One region of the Kitasatospora sp. NPDC101176 genome, then DNA from elsewhere that is predicted to be linked to it. Evidence: riboswitches for the same ligand, from Rfam matches in the RefSeq annotation. Region 1 holds a riboswitch; each other region holds the start of a gene.
The links. Region 1 has a riboswitch for cyclic di-AMP ahead of ACIRS1_RS04655 (NlpC/P60 family protein). Riboswitches for the same ligand answer to the same signal wherever they lie in the genome.

Region 1 (3,200 bases):
CTGGCCGACGGCGATCTCGCCCTGGAGGACGGTGGTCTCGCCCTGGAGGCGCTGCTGGGCCTCCAGGGCGGCGTTGTACCGCTCGGACGCCTGCTCGGCCTCGTCGTAGAGCTGTTCGACCTGCGCCTTGACGTCCTTGCGGCTGGGCGGCTCGGGGGCCCCGGGGGCGGCCTGGGCACTGCCGCCGGTCGTGACGCCCAGGGCGGTGGTGGCGGCCGCGGTCAGCACCAGCGCACGGGCGAGCAGTTGGGAACGGCGGTGCACGGGCATGGCGGCGGCGGCTCCAGTCCTGCGGCACGGCCCCGCCGCCGCACCCGGTGGGCGGTCTGGAAGCGGGAGTCCGGTGGCAGACGTTAGCGAGTCCGGGCAAGCGAGTCCAAACCCCTCCGGACCCGAATATTCGACCACCAATCGGACACCCATCCGTGCCCGGTGGAAAAGCCGCAGGCCCGGCCCTCCGTGACGGAGGGCCGGGCCCGGGTGCTCCGGAGTGGGGATCAGACCCGCACGATGGAGGCCAGCGGCATGTTGGAGACCGCCTCGTAGCGCACCGAGGCACCCGGCTTGGGCGCGTGCAGCACCTGGCCGTTGCCGGCGTAGATCCCCACGTGGTGGGCGTCGCTGTAGAAGATGAGCAGGTCGCCGGGCTGCGCCTGGGAGAGGTCGCTGCCGATCCGGGTGCCGGCACCGGCCTGCTCCTGGGAGGTCCGCGGGAGCGACACGCCGGCCTGGTTGAACGCCCAGACCATCAGGCCCGAGCAGTCGAACGAGCTGGGGCCGGTGGCGCCGTAGACGTACGGCGAGCCGACCTTGGTGGCGGCGATGGACAGCGCCGCGGCACCGCGGGAGCTGCCGGCGGCGACCGGCTTGGGGGCGGGCGCCGAGGTGGTCGGGGCGCTCAGGTCGGTGCGGTTGCTGTCCCGCGAGGAGCGGTCGGCGGCCTGCTGCGCGGCCTGCTGCTGGGCGGCCTTCGCGGCGGCGTCGGCCTTGGCCTTGGCCTCGGCGGCGGCCTTCTCCTCGGCCGCGCGGAGCGCCTGGCGCTCCTGCTCGGTCAGCGTGTTGAGGAGGTCCTGCGCGGCCTTGAGCTTGCCCTGGACCTCGTCCTTGGCGGCCTTCAGCTGCTGAGTGGTGGTCTCCATCTCGGCGAGCTTGCCCTGGGCCTCGGTGCGCACCTGGTCGAGCTTGCGCTGCTCGTCCTGGAGCTGCTTCAGCTGCCCCTTCTGGGTGTCACCGGCCTGGTTCAGCGTGCCGGCCTGGTTGAGGAAGTTGTCCGGGCTCGCGGAGAACATCAGCTGGACGGTCTGGGATATGCCGCCGTTGCGGTACTGCTCGCCGGCGATCTCGGCCAGGCCGCCCTGCAGGTCGGTCACCTGCGCCTGCTGCCGCGCCACCTGGTCCTGCAGGCCGGTGACCTGCTTCTGCAGCTCCTGCTGCTTCTCCTGGGCGGCGTTGAGCTTCTCGGTGGCGACCTCGGCCTGCTCGTTGAGCTGGTCGACCTGCTCCTTGACCTGGTCCTTGGTCGGCTGCGGGTCGGCGTGGGCGCCGGACTGCGCGGACAGCGCGACCGCCGCGGCGGCGACACCGGTCAGGATCGACACCCGGGCGCGGCCGGCGGGCTTGGGACGACGATGGGACGCCACGAAGGCGGGCTCCTTCTTCCTACGTCCGCCTACCGGGTGAGCTGACGGGTTCGGGCCGGAAGCGGGCCCTACGACGCCTCACGGCCGTTCCACCGGCCGACCTGACGCCGATTCACCCCGGAGGAACGTGGTTCCCCGGCTCCGCTCCACAGCGCCCCCGAACACTGGGCTCCCCGCCGGGCGGCCCTTCGGGCTGCCCCGCTGCTTCGCGAACTCGACGGAAACCACCGCCGCCACCCTGGCTGGGCGATCGACAGTGCGGTGGTTCGAGGCACGACCCTAGTAACTGAACCGTGATCCGTTCAAATCCTTGTCAGAAAAAAGATGGAAGAAGACCCAAGTTCATTTGTGAATATGACCGATGGTGATCACCACCGCACGCAAAGCTGATCGGCTTTCACCGCAAGGCCGTTCAGGACCCCTGGGGCGCGCAGAAATCCGAACGCCACCCCCGGTCGGGAGTGGCGGGGATCACAGGGTCGGCGACGGCCCCGCGGCGGCTGTCCCGCCGTCAGACCCGGCGGATGGTGTTGATCGGCATCGCGTCGGCCTTCATCACCTTCACCACGTCACCGGTGTGCGGGGCGTGCACCACCATGCCGTTGCCGATGTACATCCCGACGTGGTGCCGGTCGCTGCCGTAGATCACCAGGTCGCCCGGCTGGGCCTGGTCCAGCGAGGGCACCCGGGTGCCGACGTTGCCCTGCTCCTGCGAGGTGCGCGGCAGCGAGACGCCGGCCTGGGCGTACGACCAGACCATCAGGCCCGAGCAGTCGAAGGTGGTCGAGCCGGTGGCGCCCCAGACGTACGGCGAACCCTGCTTGCTCATCGCCTTGGCGACGGCCACGGCCGCGTACCCGCTCGCGGGCGGCAGGCTGCTGAGGTCGACCCGGTCCGCGCCGCGCGAGGCCCGGTCGTCCTGCGCCTGCTGGGCGCGCAGCGCGGCCCGCTCGGAGGCGCTGAGCGAGTTCAGCAGGTCCTGGGCGGCCTTGAGCTTCTGGTTGACGTCCGACTTGGCCTGGTTCAGGTCCTTGGTCGTGGAGTCCAGCGAGGCCAGCACGGCGGCGGCCTCGGCCTTCTCCTGGTCCAGCCGGCGCTGCTGGTCCAGCAGCCCCTTGAGCGCCTCGGCCTGGCTGGTGCTGGCCTGCTGGACGCTGGAGGCCTTGTCCAGGTACCCGGACGGGTCGGAGGAGAGCATCAGCTGGACGGACGGGTCGATGCCGCCGGTGCGGTACTGCTCGCCCGCCACCTCGGCCAGGCCCGTCTGCAGCTGGGTCATCTGCTCCTGGCTGCGGGCCACCTGGTCCTGCAGCTGGTCGGCCTGCTTGCGGAGCTGGTCGGACCGCTCCTTGGCGCCGTTGTACTTCTCGGCCGCCTGCTCCTGCTCCTGCTGGAGCTGGTCGATCTGCGCCTTGACGTCCGTCTTGTTCGGCTGGGGCGCGGCGTGCGCGGCCACCTGGGCGGAGAGGGCGACCGCGGTCGCAGCAGCAGCGGTGAGCACGGAGACCCGCGCGCGGCTCGGCTGCTTGGGACGGCGGTGGGAGGCCAAGGACCGGCTCC
Region 2 (3,200 bases), on a different contig from region 1:
CGTCAAGGGCGGTGGCGCGATGGGCCGCGAGCCCGCCCAGTCGGGGGAGATCCGCAAGGTGCGGATCGACGGCGCGGTCAGCCGCCTCTCCACCGAGGGCTACGTCTACCTGCCGCCGCAGTACTTCCAGCCGGAGTACGCGCAGAAGCAGTTCCCGGCGGTGATCGTGAGCACCGGGTTCCCCGGGATCGCCGAGAACCTGATCACACGCTTCAACTACCCCGGCGCGGCGCTCAAGCTGCTCCAGGAGGGCCGGATGCAGCCGACCGTCATGGTCCTGGTGCGTCCCTCGCCCGCCCTGCCGCAGGACACCGAGTGCGAGGACATCCCGGGCGGCGCGCAGTCCGACACGTACTTCACCAAGGACGTCCCCTCGGCGATCCAGGCGAGCTACCGGGTCTCCGCGGACCCGCAGGCCTGGGCCTTCATGGGCAACTCCACCGGTGGCTACTGCGCGCTCAAGCTGGCCATGCGCCACCCCGACGTCTTCCCGACGGCCGTCGCGCTCTCCGCCTACTACGACGCGGCGGACGACCCGACCACGGGGGACCTGTTCGGCGGCAGCAGCCAGCGCCGCAACGAGGCGAACCTGTTGTGGCGGCTGAAGAACCTGCCGCAGCCTAAGGTGTCCGTGCTTCTCGCCGGCACCAAGAAGGGCGACGGCGACTACCGGCGCGAGACCGAGGCCTTCGTCGACGCGGTGAAGGACCCGATGAAGGTGTCCTACAGCATGCTGGAGAACGGCGGCCACAACTTCGAGACGTGGAGCGCGCTGCTGCCCTCCTCGCTCGAGTGGCTGTCCCAGCACCTCAAGGTGCCCAACCAGACCGTCTGAGCCCCGGCCCGACCGGCCCCTGACCGCAGCGGCCCCGGCCGGACCGACCGGACCGATCGGTCAGGCCACCCGCTCCAGGGTCCCGGTGTGCAGCTCGCCCACCCGGCCGCCCTCGCCCTCGAAGGTCCAGAAGGCGCGGACCGTCAGCCTGCCGAGGTCCATCACGTGGCTGACGGTGATCCCGCTCTGCTCCGTCCAGCTGACGAAGTAGATCTCCGGCGCCACCTCGGCGACGTGCAGCCGCACGTCCTCCCACTGGCCCGCGGACTCGCCGAGGCCCTCCCAGCGCAGCCGCGTGCCGTCGGCCGAGTAGGCGTTGCGGAAGGCCGCGCCGTTGTCGGCCCGGAAGAGGTAGGTGCGGCCGGCGAAGGCGGGCAGGGGCGCGGTCATGGTGGGGCGGTACCTCGTTCCCGGTGGGGTGCGCACGGTGGTCCGTGTGGTCTTGTGCACTGCGGAAGATGTCGGACCTCCAATTTATCCGACCGGGCGAGCCCGGCGGGTGCAGTTGTGCCGGGCGCGGCCGGGGGAGTCGGCCGCGCCGGAGGGCGCACCGGGCGGGTGCCCGCCGGACGTCCCTCGGGGGCACCGGCGAGCCGTCCTCCGGCCGCCGGGTGCCGGCTGCGGAGGCCGGGAGCCGGGTGGACGCCCGGCTCGGCCGAGGGGATGATCAACTCGACCGCCACGCAGCGTCGTTGATCGACACCACTGTGAGCTGCACGACAACCCGCCCGGCAGAGTTGTCCGTTCACGGACGGTCTGCCTAGCCTGCAACGGCCGTCCGCCACGCGGACCCCGCCGCCGGGACGCCGAGTCCCGTCCACCCGCCGGCGGGCAACCGAGGACCACAGTGGACGGGAGCGGGGGAACCAAGGTCAGCGCCCGGCCCGCACGCTCTCCCGCGTGCGGGTCGCGGCTAGGGGTGAAGCCGCTCCCACCGGCGGCCGGGCAACTGCAGCCCGAACCCGACAGCTCACCTCGCAGGCGTCGCAGAGGACACCCCATGCACCAGCCTGCCCTCCGGCGCCGCACGCCGCGCCACGCCCGCCCGGCCCACCGGGGCCGCCTCGCCGCCCTCGCCGCCACCGGGGCGGTCGCCGTCAGCGGTGCCGGTCTGCTGGGCCTCCCGGCGACCGTCGCCGCCCACGCCGCCACCACCCCGACCGTCACCCAGGACCGGCTGGCCCCCGCGACGATGGTCGCCAACAAGGCCGCCACCGCCTCGCTGACCGTCCACTCCTCGGCCTGCGTCACCGCGAAGACGGTGGGTGTGGGCGTGCGCGACGCGCGCGGCACCAACCTGGACTTCCCCGGCAACCTCTCCAACGTGCAGATCTGCCCGAGCGGGCTGTCCTTCACCAGCGGTGCCCGCGCGCTGCCGGCCGGGACGTACAGCCAGTTCGGCTTCTGGCAGGACCTCGGCGGCGCCTGGCACAACCTGCCCTCGCAGCAGCTGGTGGTCTCCGGCACGGCGACCCCGACCCCGGCTCCCACCGCGACCCCCACCGCCACCCCGACGCCGTCCCCCACCGGCACCCCCGGTGCCACGGCGAGCCCCTCGGCGGGCACACCGGCCTCCCCGGTCGCGGGCAAGGCGCTGACCTGGTCCGACGAGTTCAACAGCTCGATCACCTGGGGCTCGCGCTGGGTCGGTGACAAGAGCACCGCCTACAGGTACGGGAACCACAACCCGGACGACAACAAGCTCGACCTGCTGAACAAGAACAACGTCAGCGTCGCCAACGGGGTCGCCACCTTCACCGCCGCGCCGAGCGGCACCACCCTGGAGAACGGCAAGCAGGCCTGGAACGCGGGCTTCCTGACCACCGAGGGCTCCAGCGAGGGCTTCCAGGTCAAGACCGGCGACTACGCCGAGACCCGGGTCAAGCTGCCGTCCGGTTCCGGCGCCTGGCCGGCCCTGTGGACCTGGAAGAACGGCAACGGGGAGATCGACTCCTTCGAGTACCACCCCGACAACCCGAACCTGCTGGAGCTGACCAACCACGTCAACCCCGGCAACGCCAAGTACTACACCGACGCCAGTGCCGTCGCGAAGGACCAGTGGGTGACGATCGGCACCTACTACGGCGCCAACTCGGTCGACTGGTACGTCAACGGCGTCAAGGTCTTCTCGGACGGCAAGGGCGTCGGCGCCAACTGGTCGGCGTACCTGATCCTCAACCTCTCGGTCTGCGCGGGGCAGTACCACCCGGCGCCGCAGGGGACCACGCCGCTCAGCATGGCCGCTGACTACGTCCGGGTCTACCGCTGACGCGTGAGCCGTCGGGTCCAGCCGCTCGGGCCCGACGGCTCACGTGATCACCGCCGGCAGCCCGTTCCCGGCTGCTGACGCCCGAGCGCCCGGGGC
Region 3 (3,200 bases), on a different contig from region 1:
GGTGTGGAAGGCGGAGTCCACCGCGGACGGCACCCGGTAGGCGTCGCCGCTGAGCCCGGCGAGCGCCGGCAGGGCGGCGACCGCGAGCAGACCGGCCGCGCGGGCGGCGGCGTTGTTGACCCCGCTGGCGATGCCCGCGTGCCGCACCTCGACCGCGGCCAGCACCGTCGCGGTCAGCGGCGCCACCAGCAGGGTCATCCCGCAGCCCATCACCGTCACGGCCGGCAGCACGTCTGCCCAGTAGGTGGAGCCGGCGCCGATGCGCAGCATCAGCAGCACCCCGGCGGCGCACAGCAGCGGCCCGACGGTCAGCGGGATCCGCGGGCCGATCCGCTTGCCCAGCCGCCCGGCGCGCGCCGAGAACGTGAGCATCAGCACGGTGATCGGGACCAGGGCGAGGCCGGAGACCAGGGGGGAGAAGCCCGAGACGATCTGCAGCTGCACGACCAGCAGGAAGAACACCCCGCTGAACGCCGCGTAGACGCACAGGGTGACCAGGTTCACGGCGGTGAACAGCCGGGAGGAGAAGAGGCCGAGCGGCAGCATCGGCTCGGCGGCGCGGCGTTCGACCGTGAGGAAGGCCGCGCCGAGCACCAGCCCGACCGCTCCGGCGAGCCAGACCGCGGGGGAGAGGCCCTCCCCGGCGGCGGTCAACGCGTAGGTGAGCGCACCGAGGGCGAGCGCGGCGAGCAGCGCGCCGAGGACGTCGAAGCGGCCGGTGGCGCTCTCGTCCCGGCTCTCCGGGACGTGCCGGGCGGCGACCGCGACGACGGCGGCCGCCAGCGGCAGGTTGAGCAGGAAGATCCACCGCCAGCCGGGGCCGTCCACCAGCCAGCCGCCGAGGAACGGGCCGACCGCCGCCGACACGCCGCCGAGCCCCGACCACAGGCCGACCGCCGCCGAGCGGTCCTCCGGGTGGAAGACGGCCTGCAGCATGGCGAGCGAACCGGGGGTGAGCAGCGCGCCGCCGATGCCCTGCACGGCGCGGGCCGCGACCAGCACCTGGATGGTGGGGGCGGCGGCGCAGGCCGCCGAGGCGGCGGCGAACCAGACCACCCCGATCAGGAACACCCGGCGCCGGCCGTACCGGTCGCCGAGCGCGCCGCCGAGCAGGATCAGCCCGGCGAGCGTCAGCAGATAGGCGTTCAGGGTCCATTGCAGGGAGGCGAGGGAGGCACCGAGGTCGGTGCCGATCCGGGGCAACGCGACGTTCACCACGGTGCCGTCGAGCATCGCCATGCTGGAGCCGAGCACGGTTGCCAGGAGTACCCAGCGTCCCTGCGCGGTGCCCAGGCGCAGGGTGCCGGCCGCGGAGGTGGCCACGGCCCGATCCTGCGCCCCGCGGGGCCCGCGTGACAAGGGTCACCGGGGGGTGTGTCGACGGTGTGCGGTGCGTGAGCGAACGGTCGCGCAGCGGTGGCGGGATCGGCGCAGCGTCGTGGATCAGTGGCGCCGGGTGAATGGATTGTGCACGCACGGTGCAGCCGATCATTCGGAGTGTCACGGCCCCGGCGGGGATGGTTGTCCGTTCAAGAGATCGACATTGCTTCACCCGGACGGATGGGTTTTAGTTCAGCGACCGCCCGGCCAGTCCGGACGGATCCGCCGGGTGGAACGCCGAATCCTGCCGCTGCCCGGTGGTTCGAACTGAACTCTGTACGGCAGGAGCGGGGGACCCACAGGTAAGTCGCCGGACCGGGATCGGCACGCGCTTCGCGTACCGGATCCCAGGGCCGGCTTGGGGTGAAGCCGCGCATGCGGCCGGGCAACTCCAGCCCGAACCCGACAGCTCACCTCGCAGGCGTCGGAGAGGAAACTTCCATGCCTGCTCAGGCTCGTCGTATCGCCCTGCCCCGCGCCGCCCGCATCGGCATCGCCACCGCGGTCACCGGGGTCTCCTTCGCCCTTCCGCTCGTGGCCGCCGTGAGCGCCCAGGCGCACACCGCCCCGGCCGCCCCGGCCGCGCAGAGCTCCACCTGGACCGGCGCCACCAGCGTCGACGCCAAGCCGGCCGCCCCGGCCGCCGCTCCCGCCACCGCCCCGGCCCAGGCCGAGAGCTACCGCGTCGTCAGCGGTGACACCCTGTCGAAGATCGCCGACGCCAAGCACGTCGACGGTGGCTGGCAGGCGCTGTACGAGCACAACCGCTCGGTCGTCGGCGGCAACCCGAACCTGATCTTCCCGGGTCAGCACCTCTCGATCGCCGGCCACGCCGCGCCGTCCGCGGACGCCGCCCCGGCGAAGCCCGCCGCCCCGGCCGCCCCGGCCAAGCCCGCCGCCCCGGCCAAGCCGAAGGCCCAGGTGCAGGCCAAGACCGAGGCTGCCAAGCCGTCCGCCCCGGTCCAGACCCAGGTGCAGACCGCCGCCCCGAAGCCGGCCGCCGCCGTCACCGCCGCCCCTGCGGCCGCCAGCACCTCGGGCTTCGTCGCCCCGCTGGCCAACCCGAAGCTGGGCACCGCCTACGGCGTGGCCGGTTCGATGTGGGCCTCCGGCCACCACACCGGCCAGGACTTCGTCGCCTCCACCGGCACCCCGCTGCGCGCCGTCGCCAACGGCGTCGTGGTGAAGGCCGGCAACGGTGGCGCCTACGGCAACGAGGTCGAGATCAAGCTCGCCGACGGCCACTACGCCGAGTACGCGCACCTCTCCTCGATCGGCGTGTCGATGGGTCAGACCGTCACCGTCGGCCAGCAGATCGGCCTCTCCGGTGCGACCGGCAACGTGACCGGCCCGCACCTGCACTTCGAGATCCGCACCGGCTCCGAGTACGGCTCGGACATCGACCCGGTCGCCTACCTGCGGGCGCACGGCGTCGCTCTCTGACCCTGACGGGTCGAGGGCCCGGTCCCGCCGGACGGGCCCTTCGGGACTACCGCTGATGCGGGGCGAAACGATCCTCCGGGATGGTCATGTCGGGTGACCGCTCGACCGGGTGATCGCCGCAACGGCGGACATGGGCGCGGGACACGCCCAGGCCGGCCCGGCTCGCGAGACCTCCCTCGCGAGCCGGGCCGGCCGCTGCCGTTTCCGCCGCCGTTTCCAGGGGCGTTCCCGGGGGCGTTCCCGGTGCGTCTCCGCTTCCGGCGCCGGCGCGCGCAACGGGCGGACGGCGCCGGGGGTGTGACGTCGGCCCCGCGGCCGTCCGCCGGGTGCTGCCCGGCGGACGGCCGCCTGCCGCCTGTCGGGTGCCGTTCGCCGGG

Region 2: another riboswitch for cyclic di-AMP. It lies ahead of ACIRS1_RS01000 (hypothetical protein); the one in region 1 lies ahead of ACIRS1_RS04655 (NlpC/P60 family protein).
Region 3: another riboswitch for cyclic di-AMP. It lies ahead of ACIRS1_RS14360 (peptidoglycan DD-metalloendopeptidase family protein); the one in region 1 lies ahead of ACIRS1_RS04655 (NlpC/P60 family protein).

What each region holds. Positions count from the first base shown of each region.
Region 1 covers NZ_JBIWPA010000002.1:419,402-422,601, reverse strand. Annotated here, with positions in the region: gene ACIRS1_RS04660 (NlpC/P60 family protein) at 1-270, opposite strand, end outside; gene ACIRS1_RS04655 (NlpC/P60 family protein) at 498-1,640, opposite strand; cyclic di-AMP (ydaO/yuaA leader) riboswitch at 1,651-1,804, opposite strand; gene ACIRS1_RS04650 (NlpC/P60 family protein) at 2,152-3,189, opposite strand.
Region 2 covers NZ_JBIWPA010000001.1:246,129-249,328, reverse strand. Annotated here, with positions in the region: gene ACIRS1_RS01010 (alpha/beta hydrolase-fold protein) at 1-835, shown strand, start outside; gene ACIRS1_RS01005 (MoaF-related domain-containing protein) at 896-1,225, opposite strand; cyclic di-AMP (ydaO/yuaA leader) riboswitch at 1,669-1,827, shown strand; gene ACIRS1_RS01000 (hypothetical protein) at 1,836-3,104, shown strand.
Region 3 covers NZ_JBIWPA010000008.1:35,111-38,310, forward strand. Annotated here, with positions in the region: gene ACIRS1_RS14355 (MFS transporter) at 1-1,323, opposite strand, end outside; cyclic di-AMP (ydaO/yuaA leader) riboswitch at 1,636-1,819, shown strand; gene ACIRS1_RS14360 (peptidoglycan DD-metalloendopeptidase family protein) at 1,822-2,823, shown strand.